Regions from separate parts of the Paenibacillus sp. FSL W8-1187 genome, predicted to be linked through region 2. Evidence: predicted binding sites of a transcription regulator. Region 2 holds the regulator's gene; each other region holds the start of a gene.
What was found. The regulator Rex, encoded in region 2, represses fermentation and respiration genes when NADH is low (regulators of the CRP and FNR family bind a similar motif). The targets are predictions, from matches to a motif close to TTGTGAAATATTTCACAA.
Positions count from the first base shown of each region.

Region 1: nadA (quinolinate synthase NadA) is a predicted target of Rex. The motif match lies at 1,750-1,767, and genes of this name have one in related genera.
Region 3: NYE40_RS22920 (DUF1641 domain-containing protein) is a predicted target of Rex. The motif match lies at 1,954-1,971, and genes of this name have one in related genera.
Region 4: NYE40_RS24110 (cytochrome ubiquinol oxidase subunit I) is a predicted target of Rex. The motif match lies at 1,641-1,658, and genes of this name have one in related genera.

Region 1 covers NZ_CP150181.1:103,485-106,691, reverse strand. Annotated here, with positions in the region: gene nadB (L-aspartate oxidase) at 1-659, opposite strand, end outside; gene nadA (quinolinate synthase NadA) at 697-1,635, opposite strand; gene NYE40_RS00450 (ABC transporter permease) at 1,916-2,872, opposite strand; gene NYE40_RS00445 (ABC transporter permease) at 2,873-3,207, opposite strand, start outside.
Region 2 covers NZ_CP150181.1:2,555,037-2,558,243, reverse strand. Annotated here, with positions in the region: gene NYE40_RS11065 (DUF5590 domain-containing protein) at 1-294, opposite strand, end outside; gene NYE40_RS11060 (amidohydrolase) at 294-1,598, opposite strand; gene NYE40_RS11055 (redox-sensing transcriptional repressor Rex) at 1,573-2,235, opposite strand; gene dinG (ATP-dependent DNA helicase DinG) at 2,232-3,207, opposite strand, start outside.
Region 3 covers NZ_CP150181.1:5,312,289-5,315,495, reverse strand. Annotated here, with positions in the region: gene NYE40_RS22930 (hypothetical protein) at 39-536, shown strand; gene NYE40_RS22925 (phosphotransferase) at 653-1,567, opposite strand; gene NYE40_RS22920 (DUF1641 domain-containing protein) at 2,092-2,529, shown strand; gene NYE40_RS22915 (NAD(P)/FAD-dependent oxidoreductase) at 2,584-3,207, shown strand, end outside.
Region 4 covers NZ_CP150181.1:5,601,905-5,605,111, forward strand. Annotated here, with positions in the region: gene cydB (cytochrome d ubiquinol oxidase subunit II) at 1-164, opposite strand, end outside; gene NYE40_RS24110 (cytochrome ubiquinol oxidase subunit I) at 151-1,566, opposite strand; gene NYE40_RS24115 (SpaA isopeptide-forming pilin-related protein) at 1,740-3,207, shown strand, end outside.

The DNA.
Region 1 (3,207 bases), 2.5 Mb from region 2:
CCGGTCGCCACCTCGGGATTGGTCGTATAGCGGTACATCTGCCCGGTGCCGCCGGTGCAAAGGATCGTCGCCTTGCCGCGCACGAACACCCGGCTTCCGTCCGGCTTCTGCACGAGCGCGCCGCAGCATTCGCCGTCCCGCGTGATGAGGTCGATCGCGAAATGGTCGTCCCATACCTCGATGTCCTCGTTCGCCAGCGCGCGCTCGGACAGCGCGCGCACGATCTCGTAGCCGGTCGCGTCGCCGTTGGCGTGCAGGATGCGGCGCTGGCTGTGCGCGCCTTCCTTGGTCAGGGCGAACTCGCCGTTCTCGCGGTCGAACTGCGTGCCCATGTTGATGAGCGTGCGGATGCCTTTCGGCCCTTCATGGACGAGCACCCCGACGGCGTCCTCGTCGCATAGCCCGGCTCCGGCGACGAGCGTATCCTGAAGATGGAACTCCGGCTTGTCCTCGTCGGAGATGACGGCCGCGATGCCGCCCTGGGCGTAGCGGGTATTGCTGTCGAGGAGCGATTTTTTGGTGATCATGAGCACCGAGCCGCGCTCGCTCGCCCGCAGGGCGGTGAAAAGGCCGGCGATGCCGGCCCCGATGACGATGACGTCCTTCTCGACGACAGGCAGGGCGTCCAGGTCGAGCTCCACCAGATATCTAGGAATCATAGGTCGGTTCTCCTCCGAACATGGGAGTAGCGCATGGCTACTTGACCAGCAGCATGCGCTCCAGGGACAGACGGGCTTTGTCGGCAACCTGCGGCGGCACGTAGATCTGCGGAGACATGTTCTCCAGGCAGCGCACGAGCTTCTTCAGGTTGTTGACCTTCATGTTCGGGCAGACGAGATACTTCGTGGCGAAATGGAACGTCTTGTCCGGGCTGTCCAGGCGAAGCTGGTAGCCGGTGCCGTCCTCGGTGCCGACGATGAATTCCTTGTTCGGCGATTCCTTGCAGTATTTGATGATCGCAGTCGTGCTGCCGACAAAATCTCCGAGCGCGACGACTTCCGGACGGCATTCGGGATGGACGACAAACTCCGCGTTCGGATATTTGGCCTTCATCTCCTCGACGTCCTTGACAGTCAGCATGTCATGCGTATTGCAGTAGCCTTCCCAGATGATCATCTTTTTGTCCGTCTTCTGCTGGACGTAGTGGCCGAGGTTTTTGTCCGGCACCCAGATGATCTCGTCGCCTTCGACCGAGTTGACGACCTTGACGGCGTTCGCCGACGTGCAGCAGATGTCGGTCTCCGCCTTGATTTCGGCCGAGGAGTTGATGTACGTGACGACCTTGGCGTTCGGATGCTGGGCCTTCAGTTTGCGGAGCCCGTCGACGTTGACCATGTCGGCCATCGGGCAGCCGGCGCGCTCGTCGGGAATGATGACCGTCTTGTTCGGAGCGAGAATCTTGGCGCTCTCCCCCATGAAGTGCACGCCGCAGAATACGATCGTGTCCGCATCCGTCTCAGCGGCCTTTTGGGCGAGCAAAAAGGAATCCCCCCGGAAATCGGCCACTTCCTGAATTTCGTCCCGCTGGTAATAGTGGGCGAGAATGATCGCGTTGCGCTCCTTCTTGAGCTGCAGCAGCCTCTCCCGCAATTCCCGGTTTTGCTCTGCCTTGCGTTCCAGAGCCAGTGCTTCCACGGCGCTTCCTCTCCTTCGGTCCATCGAGTCGCCAGCCGATTGTCACGCCGAGCCGACCCGTATAGTATGCGGCATTCGTCCCCGTCTCAATAGGGAACGGAAGCCGTTTCAAGCAAGTGAAATGATTCACATGTTACAAAGAAGTGACGAATCAGTACACCTAATTTACACTTCGCCGGGTACACTGTCAACCGACGGTTCAAGCGATTTCAAGACCATTTCCCAGGAAATTGAAACGGAAAGAAAAAAGCTCCCCGCAAGTGCGGGAAGCTGGGGAAAATCAGCGCTTGCTGGGATCGTAAGGCTCGCCGACTGCGGCCGGAGCCCGGCTCTTGCCTGCGGCGATCGCCAGCACGAGCAAAGTCAGCACGTACGGCAGCATGTACAGGAACTCGTTCGGAATCGACTTCGACCAGTCGAACAGGCCCGCCTGGAAGCGGAGCGCTTGCGTGAACCCGAAGAACAGCGCCGCTGCGGCCGCGCCGATCGGATGCCAGCGGCCGAAGATGACCGCCGCAATCGCGATGAAGCCTTGGCCGCTGATCGTCGTGTGCGAGAAGTCGTACGTCGTCGTCAGCGAGATCGTCGCGCCGCCGAGGCCGGAGAGCGCGCCGCTCAGCAGGACGCCGATGTAGCGGTACTTGGTGACGCTGATGCCGACCGTGTCGGCCGCGCCCGGATGCTCGCCGACCGAGCGCAGGCGCAGGCCGAAGCGCGTGCGGTAAAGCGCGTACCAGCTGACGAAGACGAGCAGGTAGCACAGGTACGTCGTCGGGTACGCCTTGAACAGCGCGTCGCCGATCAGCGGGATGTCCGACAGGAACGGCACGTTGTACTTGGTGAACGCGATGCCGGACAGGTTCTCCGTCTGGCCCGAGCCATTGAACAAGCTCTTGACGAGGTAGACCGTCAGGCCGAGCGCCAGGATGTTGATGACGACGCCGATGATGACCTGATTGGCCTTGAACGTGATCGTCGCGACCGCATGCAGCAGCGAGAACGCCGCTCCGAGCACGATCGACATCAGCACGCCGAACCAGGCCGACGCGCCGCCGAGGCCCCACTCATGGCCGTAATAGGTGAAGACGGCGGAGCTGAAGGCGCCGATGATCATGAGGCCCTCGAGGCCGATGTTGACGACGCCCGAGCGCTCCGAGAAGATGCCGCCGAGCGCGACCAGAATGAGAGCGGTCGAGAAGACCAGCGTCGTATTGAGCAGAAGACCGATTGTATCCATCTAGGCCGCCTCCTTCCTTTCTTCGCGCCGTTTGCGGAAGAACGGCTTGAGGAACCATTTGACGATGCCGTGGCTGGCGACGAAGAAGATGACCGCCCCGATGACGATGCGGATGATCTCGTTCGGCACGTCGGCCTCGAAGCTCATGCCGGTGGAGCCGTAGCTGAGGAAGCCGAACAGCAAGCCGCCAAAGATGATTCCGAACGGATTGTTGCCGCCGAGCAGCGAGACGGCGATGCCGTCGAAGCCGTAGCCTGGCAAGGCGTTCATGACCGCCATCGACTTGAACACGCCGAGCGATTCGAACGCGCCGCCCAGGCCGGCGAGCGCGCCGG
Region 2 (3,207 bases):
ATAAGGAGCCCGCTCCGGCAGCAGCCAGACGACGAGCTGGCGGCCTTCGGCGGTGCTGCCGCGCACGATCCAAAGCGGCTCGTCCCACACATACTTCTCGGCGGAGGCGACCTCCGTCAGCCCCGCCTGCTCTTTGGCCAAGCTCGCCGCCTGCGCCTCGCCTTGCCAGACCGGCTGCTGGATGCTCCGCAGCTCGGCATGGATTAGCGCCAGCAGCAGGATCAGCGCCAGCACGGCGACGACCGTCCAGCCCCGGCGGGTAAAGTACCAGCGAGGGCTGCGGCTGCGGGCCATCAGGCCCCGGCGAGCCTGCGGTAGCAGGCTTCGGCTTCAGCCAGGATCTTCTCCTCGTCGAGCAGCAGGCAGACGCCGCCCTGCACGACCTGGCGTCCGTCGACCCACACGTCGCGCACGTCGCGTCCCGAAGCGGAATAGACGAGATGGGAGACGATGTCCGTGCGCGGGTAGAAATGCGGCTGGTCGGCGTCCAGCGAGATGAAGTCGGCCTTGAGTCCCGCCTTCAGCGCGCCGAGCTCCGGCTGCCGGATCGTCGCCGCGCCGCCGAGCGTCGCGAGCTGAAGCGCCTGCATCGCCGGCACGACGGTCGGGTCGCCGCTGACGCCCTTGTGGACGAGCGCGGCGAGCCGAATCTCGTCGAACAGGTCGAGATTGTTGTTGCTCGCCGCGCTGTCCGTGCCGAGCGAGACGGCGACGCCGGCCTTCAGCAGCTCCGGCACGCGGGCCACGCCGCTCGCGAGCTTCAGGTTGCTGGCCGGATTATGCGAGACGGCGACGCCGCGCTCGGCGAGCAGCGCGATCTCCTCGTCCGTCAGATGCACCGCATGGGCGACGAAGCTCGGACGGGAGAACAGGCCGAGACGGTCGAGATGCGCCACCGGGCGCAGGCCGTACTCGCGCATGTTCTGCTCGACCTCGGCGCGCGTCTCCGACATATGCGTATGCATCGGCAGGTCGAGATCATGCGCCGCCTGCACGAACGCTTCGATGAACGCCGGCGGGCATGTATACGGCGCGTGCGGGCTCATCATCGTCGCGATGCGGCCGTCCGCCGCGCCGTTCCAGTCCTTGGCGAACTGGACCGCCTCCGCCAGCTTCTCGCGCTGCACCTCTTCCGGGCAAAGGCCGATCGCGCCGCGCATCAGCACGCCGCGCATGCCGGAGCGCTCCACGACCTGGGCGACCTGATCCATCCGGTCGTACATGTCGACGAATGTCGTCGTGCCGCTTTTGAGCATCTCCAGCACGGCCAGCGAGGTGCCCCACTTGACGTCGGCGTCCGTGAATTTCGCTTCCATCGGCCACATGTAGTCCTGCAGCCACGTCTGCAGCGCCTCGTCATCCGAGAAGCCGCGCAGCAGCGACATCGCCGCGTGGCCATGCGTGTTGATCAGTCCCGGCATGTAGACGCGCCGGCTGCCGTCGATCCGCACGGAGATCTCGTCGGCCTCCTGCGGACGCTCTTCTCCGATATAGACGATGCGGTCGCCGTCGACGACCATATGGCCGCGCACGACCGGCTGGGCTTCGTCCATCGTCACGAACGTCCCGTTTTCAATCCACCATTTGCTCATGTTCATCCGTCCCGTCTTTATCCATATAGTAGGCCAAGCTCAGCAGCTGCGTCGTGAAGTCGGCGTAGTGGATCCGCACCTTGTCCGGAGCCTTGAGCACGACCGGCGCGAAGTTGAGGATGCCCGTCACGCCCGCCTCGATGAAGCGGTCGGCGACGTTTTGCGCCTCCGCGGCCGGCACCGTGATGATGCCGATCTGGATGCCGTCCTCCCGCACCTTGTCCTTAAGCTGCTCGATCGGCAGCACCTCGAGCCGGTTGATCCGCTTGCCGATCTTCGCGGGGCTCGCGTCGAACACGGCCGTGATCTTCATGTTGTCCTTGACGTAGCTGCTGTAGTTGCACAGCGCGTGGCCCAGGTTGCCTGCGCCTGCGAGCGCGACCTTCATCGGCTGGTCGAGCTTCAGGATGCCGCGGATCTTCTCGATCAGATAGTTGACGTCGTAGCCGACGCCCTTGCGTCCGAACTCGCCGAAATAAGCCAGATCCTTGCGGATCTGGGCGGGGTTGAGATCGAGCTTGCGCCCGAGCTCCTGGCTGCTGACGGTCTGCACGTCGCGCACGTGCAGGTCGTTCAGCACCTGCAGATAGACCGGCAGCCGCCGCACGACCGCCTCGGATATCGGTTTGCCCTGCTTGCTCATGGCTGCTCGGCCTCCTTCGGTTCGCCCTGCAGCCACTCCCTCATGCGGGAGGTGAACTGCTCGGCATGCATCGTTTCAATTTTAGGGCCGGGCAGCGAATAGAGGAAGTGCTTCCCGTAAAACGTGTCGATGACGCGCGTATCGTACAGCAGCACGATGCCTTTGTCGCGGGACGTGCGGATGAGCCGGCCGAAGCCCTGCTTGAAGCGGATGACCGCCTGCGGCACCGACAGCTTCATGAACGGATTCTGCCCCGCCTCCTGCAGCAGCTCCGCCTTGGCCTCCTGCAGCGGATGGTTCGGCGGCTGGAACGGCAGCCTCACGATCGCGAGGCAGACGAGCGCGTCGCCGGGAATGTCCACGCCTTCCCAGAAGCTGCTCGTGCCGAGCAGCACCGAGGCAGGCTGCTGGCGGAACAGCCGCGTCAGCTTGCTGCGGTTGCTGCTGTCGACTCCCTGACCGAGCACCTGGATGCCCGCTCCGGCGAGCGCTTCCTTGAGCGGCTCGTACACTTCCTTGAGCATCCGGTAGCTCGTGAACAGGACGAGCATCCGCCCGCCCGTCTCGATGGCCGACGCCGACAGCGAGCCGACCAGCTTGGCCATATAGGCCGGATCGGCCGCGGCTCCCTTCACCTTGGGGAAGTCCCGCGGAATCATGACGAGCGCCTGCGAGCGGTACTGGAACGGCGAAGGCAGCTGCACCGTGCGCGCCCGGCGCTCGTCGCCGATGCCCAGCCCGAGCTGCTCGGCGGCGTACTGGAACGTCTTGCCTACGGTGAGCGTCGCCGACGTGATGACGACGCTTTTCTTGCTGTCGAAGAAATGCTCCTTGATCTGCGCGCTCACGTCGGCAGGCACCGTATGGAGCTGCACGCTCTTGGTCCTCGCGCTCTGATAGGATTCGATCCAGTACACCATCTCCGGCTTGTCCGCCCGCACGAACACCTTGAGCTCGTCGCGGATCCGCCCG
Region 3 (3,207 bases), 2.8 Mb from region 2:
AACGACAGCAGGCGAAGGCGCACAGGGGGTGAGGCCGGGTGAAGAAGATCAAGCAGCCCGGAGAGAATATCAGCCTGAAGACGAAGAAGAACGAGTCGCCCGAGGTGATGGACTGGATCAACGGCCAGTCGAACCTGATGGACTCGATCCGTTATCTGGTTGAAAATGAGATCCGCGCGAACGGCGTGCGGAATCTGCAATTGTTCATTCCGGCCGAGAGGGGCATCCTCGTGGCCGGAACGGCGGGCGGCGGCGCGGCCTATGCCGCCTCCGCAGGCTTGACGGCGCCGACGGAGCTTGCTGCCGCGGCCGGCGAAGCGTCGGCGGCCGCGGGCGAGGCGGCTGCGGCCGCTGAGGTTGAGATCGAGCAAAATCGCTACGCTGACGCTGAAGAAGAAGGCGAGGAAGGCGGCATCGCTGACGCCGCTAGTGCCGGCGGCATTGGCGAGGAAGGCGACGTCGCTGACGCCGCTAGTGCCGGCGTCGATCTTGAGGGAGACGATATCGACGATGACGATATCGACAGTTGGATGTAGCAGCCGCGCGGTTTTTGCGCATCCGGCTGTGCTCCGACCAGGAGCCGGCTTTGCCGGCTCGCCTATGGTTTTAGCGCATGGAACCGCTCGAGCGGTTCCATGCGCTTTTTTTACGCCTAATCCGACAAGGCCCGCATGATGTTGGATTTCGCCTCTGCCGCAATCGCTTCATTCCCGTCATCGACCGCTTGCATCAAGATCAGGATGGGGATGTATACCGCGATCAGCCGCGCCAGCAGCTTCGTTTCCTCGTCCGCTCCTCCGTACGTCTCGAAAAACGCGCCGCGAGCGCAAGGCGGCAAAAAGCTATAAGCAACGCTCAAATCGCAAGCCGGATGGCCTACGTTCAGATCGCCCCAATCAATGATGCCGGAAACGATCCCGTTCTCATTCACAAGCATATTTTTGAAATGAAGATCGCCATGCAGCAGCACATTCACCGACTCGACACGGTCCTTTTGCAGCCTGCCCATATACGCTTCGATCGCATCGGACTCCTCCGGCGACAAGTGTTCAACCACCTTCGATAGAAATCCCGTCATTTGCACTTTGCGCGACGCGATGTCCGTCAAGTTTCGATGATCTTGCCGAGCTCCGCCCTTCAGCGCCGCCTGCACGGGAAACTCATGCAATCTGCGCAAAAATTTCGCCAGCTTTTCTACCGATAAAGCCCGGCGTTCTTCCGTCAAGCCGATGGGGAAATCTCCTGGCACGTAGGCATAGCCAAGAAATGGCGCCGGGTATTCGTCACTTGCTTCGCCGTAAAACAATGGTTTCGGATAGGGAATGGTCATATAGGGCTCCAGCTTCGGCAGCAGCTTCCCTTCTATACGAATCGTGCCGATTGCAAATGTTCTTCTTGGAAACCGGAACACGTACTCATCCCCGATGAGAAAAACCGTATTGTCCCAGCCCCAGCCCAAACGCTTCACTTGCTTCGATGACAGCAGAGGGAATTGTCTGCCGATCAGCGTCCGCGCCTGCTCCTCGTCGACCTCCCACTCCGCATCCCATAAATTCGTTCCCCCCATGAATGGTCCGCCTCCTCGTTCCTTATGTTATTTAGATGTCTACATTCCCTAAAAGTTACGCATGACGGCCCGTTAGCTTAACAAGCGGCCCCGAGCCGTGTCCGCGCCGGCAATCGCCTCGCGCAAATCTGCCGCCCGCCGGGAAATGGCGCCATTTTTCCGGATGGCGTCTGCGGGGGCGCATAAAACGCTTGCGGCCTGTAAATTCTGTCGAGGGAATCCTCATTTTTCTTTTGCAGTTCCGTCGTTTAAGTTGTAAACTTACGTGTAGAAGTTCCGGGCCGTTTACGGGCCGACAACGCAAAGACCGGGAAAGCGACCGACCCTCGTCGTTCGCGGCCGGGTGCAGCAGGTCAGCGGGTACGGGCAAGATTTTGCGCCTTGTTTTGTGAAATTTGGTACAAAGCCGTCCCGGCCCGCGAGCCTGCCGATCCCGCAGCGAAGCGAATTGCCTCCCCGACCGGCCGTCCAGCGGCCGCATGGGGGCGGAACCGCATTTCCAGAGTAAAGGAGGAAGTATTTCCATGTCCGACAACCAAACCACTCCAGCGGTGGCGACGCAAGAGCCGGCCGCCGCGCAGCAGCGCGACATTCTTGACCAGCTCATGAAGCCGGAAGTGCAGCAGTCCCTTACGGTGCTCGTCGACAATCTTCCGAAGCTGGCCGAAATCGTGACCCTCATGACCAGCTCCTATGACGTGGCCAAGTCCCTCGCTACCGACAAGGTGCTGCTGAGCGACTTCGGCGGCGGCCTGGGCGAAATGGTCAAGCCGATCGTCGACAAGACGAAAACGGTCGCTCAAGCAGCGATCGAGGCAGGCGACCACGCGGCCAACGAGTCCAACACGGTCGGCCTGTTCGGCATGCTGCGCATGCTCAAGGATCCGAACGTGCAGCGCACGCTGCGCTTCACGCAGGCGTTCCTCGAAGCGCTCGGCGAAAAGGAAAAGCAGAAGAACTAGAACGAATCCCGTCCTCCCGCGCGGAGGCCGATAGAACGTGAACGGAGGATGAACATGGCCAAGCATATTCTTATCCTGGGCGGCGGCTACGGCGGACTTCTCGCTGCCACGACGGCGCGCAAGCATTTTACGCCGGAGCAAGCCCAGATTACGGTCGTCAACCGCATCAATGCGCATCAAATCATCACCGAGCTGCACCGTCTGGCCGTCGGCAACCTGTCCGAGGGCAACGTCGCGCTGCCGCTCGACAAGCTGCTGCGCGGCAAGGACATCGACCTGAAGATCGGCGAAGTGACCGAGATCAAGCCGGACGAGAAAACCGTCAAGCTCGGCACGGGCACGACGCTGTCGTATGACGCGCTCGTCATCGCCCTCGGCACCGAAACGGCCTTCTTCGGCATCCCGGGCCTGCAGGAGCACAGCTTCACGCTCAAGTCCGTCGCCGATGCCAACAAGCTGAAGGCGCATGTCGAGGCTTCCGTGGCGAAATACAAGCAGTCCGGCGACAAGGCCGACCTGACCTTTGTCGTCGGCGGCGGCGGCCTGACGGGCATCGAGCTCGTCGGCGAGTTCGCCGACATGCTGCCGGGCCTCGTGAAGCAGCACGGCATCAGCTACGATGACGTGTCCCTGTACTGCGTCGAAGCCGCTCCGACGATCCTCCCGGGCTTCCCGGCC
Region 4 (3,207 bases), 2.6 Mb from region 2:
TCCCAGAATGGGCCGATCGAGTTGATCATGACGCGCCGCTCGGATTCCGTGCGGGCGAGCAGCTGCGACTGCATGCCGACGCCGAAGTCGAACCCTTCGAGGAAGAAGAAGCCGACGAACAGGACGCCGATCAGGATGAACCACAGATCGCTAAGCGTGAGCATGAGGCGCCTCCTTTCCCGGGCGGCGCGGCGGCAGCGGCCCCGAATCCGCCTCTTCTTCCGCCGACGCGTAAGGCCCTTTCTGGATGACCTTCACGAACAGGTACACGAGCACGGCGGCCAGCGCCGCGTAAATGCCGTTGAATACGATCAGCGAGAACAGCACCTCGCCGGCGGTGACGCCGGGGCTCACGCTGTCCGCCGTCGTCATCAGGCCGAACACCGTCCACGGCTGGCGGCCGAACTCCGTCATGCACCAGCCGGCCGTATTGGCGATCGGCGGCAGCAGCAGGCCGGCGAAGCAGAGCCGCAGGAACCCGCGCCCCATGCCGGCGAGCTTTTGGCGCCAGATGAGCCACGAGGCGTACATGCCGATGAAGATCATCGCCATGCCGGCGGCGACCATGATGCGGAAGCTCCAGAACGTCGTGCGCACCGGCGGGATGTAATCGCCCGGGCCGTACTGCTGCTCGTACTCGGCCTGCAGCTCGTTCATCCCTTTCACCTCGCCGCTGAAGCGGCTGTAGGAGAGGAAGCTGAGCAGATATGGAATCTGCAGCTCATGCTTGCTCACCTTGTTGTCGGGATCGATGCTGGCGACGACCGTCCACGCGGCCGGATCGCCGCTCTCGCCCCACAGCCCTTCGGCGGCGGCCATCTTCATCGGCTGCGTGTGCACGAGGTACTGCGCCTGCCAGTGGCCGGCGAAGGCGATGAGGATCGAGGAGCTGACAGCGACGAGCGCGGCGATCTTGAACGACCGGAGGAAAAAGTCCGCGTCCTGCCGCCGCAGCAGCTTCCAGGCGCTGATGCCGAGCACGAGGAACGCCCCGGTGGCGAACGCGCCGAACACCGTATGCGGGAACTCGACGAGCACCTGGCCGTTCGTGACGAGCGCCCAGAAGTCGTTCATCTCCGCCCGGCCGTTCGTGATCGCGAAGCCGACCGGATGCTGCATGAACGAGTTCGCCGTGAGGATCCAGAAGGCGGACATCGTCGTGCCGAGCGCGACCATCCAGATGGACAGCAGATGGACCTTCTTGGACACTTTATCCCAGCCGAAGATCCAGATGCCGATGAACGTCGACTCCAGGAAAAACGCCAGCAGCGCCTCAACCGCGAGCGGCGCGCCGAACACGTCCCCGACGAAGCGCGAGTAGTCCGACCAGTTCATGCCGAACTGGAATTCCTGCAGGATGCCCGTCACGACGCCGATCGCGAAGTTGATCAGGAACAGCTTGCCCCAGAATTGGGCCATGCGCTTGTACGTCTCGTCTCCCCGGCGCACGTAGAGAGTCTCCATGATCGCGAGCAGCAGCGCGAGCCCGATGCTGACCGGCACGAAGAAAAAGTGAAAAATCGTCGTCGACGCGAACTGAAGCCGCGACAGCTCAACCACATCCATGCTTTCCCCTTCTTTCGACCTAAATGGGTGAGGCTTCTAGCTGGGTCTATTGTGCCAGCAATCGCACGCCGGGGTTGTGATGGAAATCACAAGGCCGACGCAAGGGGCATGAGCCCAGCCTCGCCGTCATAAGCTGAACGGATGGTCATCTTTTGCAAAGGCAGGTGGCTCCGTTGCCCGGACCCGAATCCACGGTCTTGTTCATCGCCAACACGCAAGGCAACGACATGTCGGTCGTCTCGGTGTTCAGCCGGGTGGAGATCGCTCGATTTCCGGTCGGCCAGACGCCGCGTTACGTCGCAGCCAGCGAGGATATACGACGCGTCTTCGTGACGCTGGAAGGAGATAATGCGGTCGCCTTCATCGAAGCGGAAGGATTTTATCCGTTCTACAGCGCTCCGGTCGGCACGGCTCCGGTCGGCATCGATCTGACGCCGGACAGCCAGCTGCTGTACGTCGCCAACTCCGGCAGCGCCGACGTATCGGTGCTGAGCGCGCTGAACGGCAATCTTGTCGCCACGATCGCGATCGACCCGGCGTTCGGAGCGCCTCAGAAGGTCGCCGCCGCGAACAGCGGCCAGCGCGTGTATGTCACGACGACCGGCGGCTACGTCACCGTCATCGACGTGCCGACACAGTCGGTGCTGGCGACGATCGATCTCGGCGATCCGGCGGGAGGATACGCCGTCGCCGTCGACTACGGCAGCAGCCGCGTCTATGCGGGCAGCGCCGAGGGCATCCGCGTCATCGATGCGCTGTCCAACACGATCATCGCCACGATAGCCGTTCCCGAGCCCGTGAACAACCTGGCGACGCAGCCCTACGGCTCGCGGCTCTATGCGACCGGCACGGAGGGCACGGTCTACGGCATCGATCCCGACTCGGGCACGATCGTCGGCTCGGTCGTCTTCGGCAGCGGCTCGGTTCCGCAGGATATCGTCGCGTCGTCCTACGGCGAGGTGTATGCGACGCTGCAGGGCTTCGACGAAGCTGTCTTCCTTGACTCCAACGCCCAGTACGAGTTCGGTCGGACCCCGGTCGGTCCCGCTCCCGAGGGCATCGCCATCCTGGAAAACTTCAACGCGACTGGGGCGGTCGAGCTGTTCAAGCGCGACGAGTTCGGCAACCCGCTGCCGGGAGCCGGCATCCGGGTCGTCGGCCTCACCGTTCCCTACGACTCCTTCAATCTGACCGACTACGCCGGCCGCATCTTCCTCGGCGACCTGCCGCTCGGCGAATACGAGATCGCGGAAATCATCCCCCCTCCCGGCTACGAGCCGGTTTATTACCCGTACCGGTTCTCGATTCTCAAGCCGGGCGAATACCAGGTCATCGAGATCGTGAATTTCCGCGCGATCGTCGAGTTCTTCCTGCGCAAGCTCGATGCCGAGACGGGAGTCCCGATTGCCGGAGCCGAATTCCGCTTCTCCGGCCCGGACGTCCTGTACGTCGTCACCGACGCCAACGGCCAGGCGGTCGCCATCCTGCAGCCGGGAATCTACCTGGTCGAAGAAACGCAGGCGCCGGAAGGCTATGAGCCGGTCGAGCCGTTCTACGTCGACACGTATTACGAAAACTACCGCGAAGTGCTGGACCAGCGGCGCTTCGAGCCGAGCGTGGCCATCATCAAGAGCAGCGGAG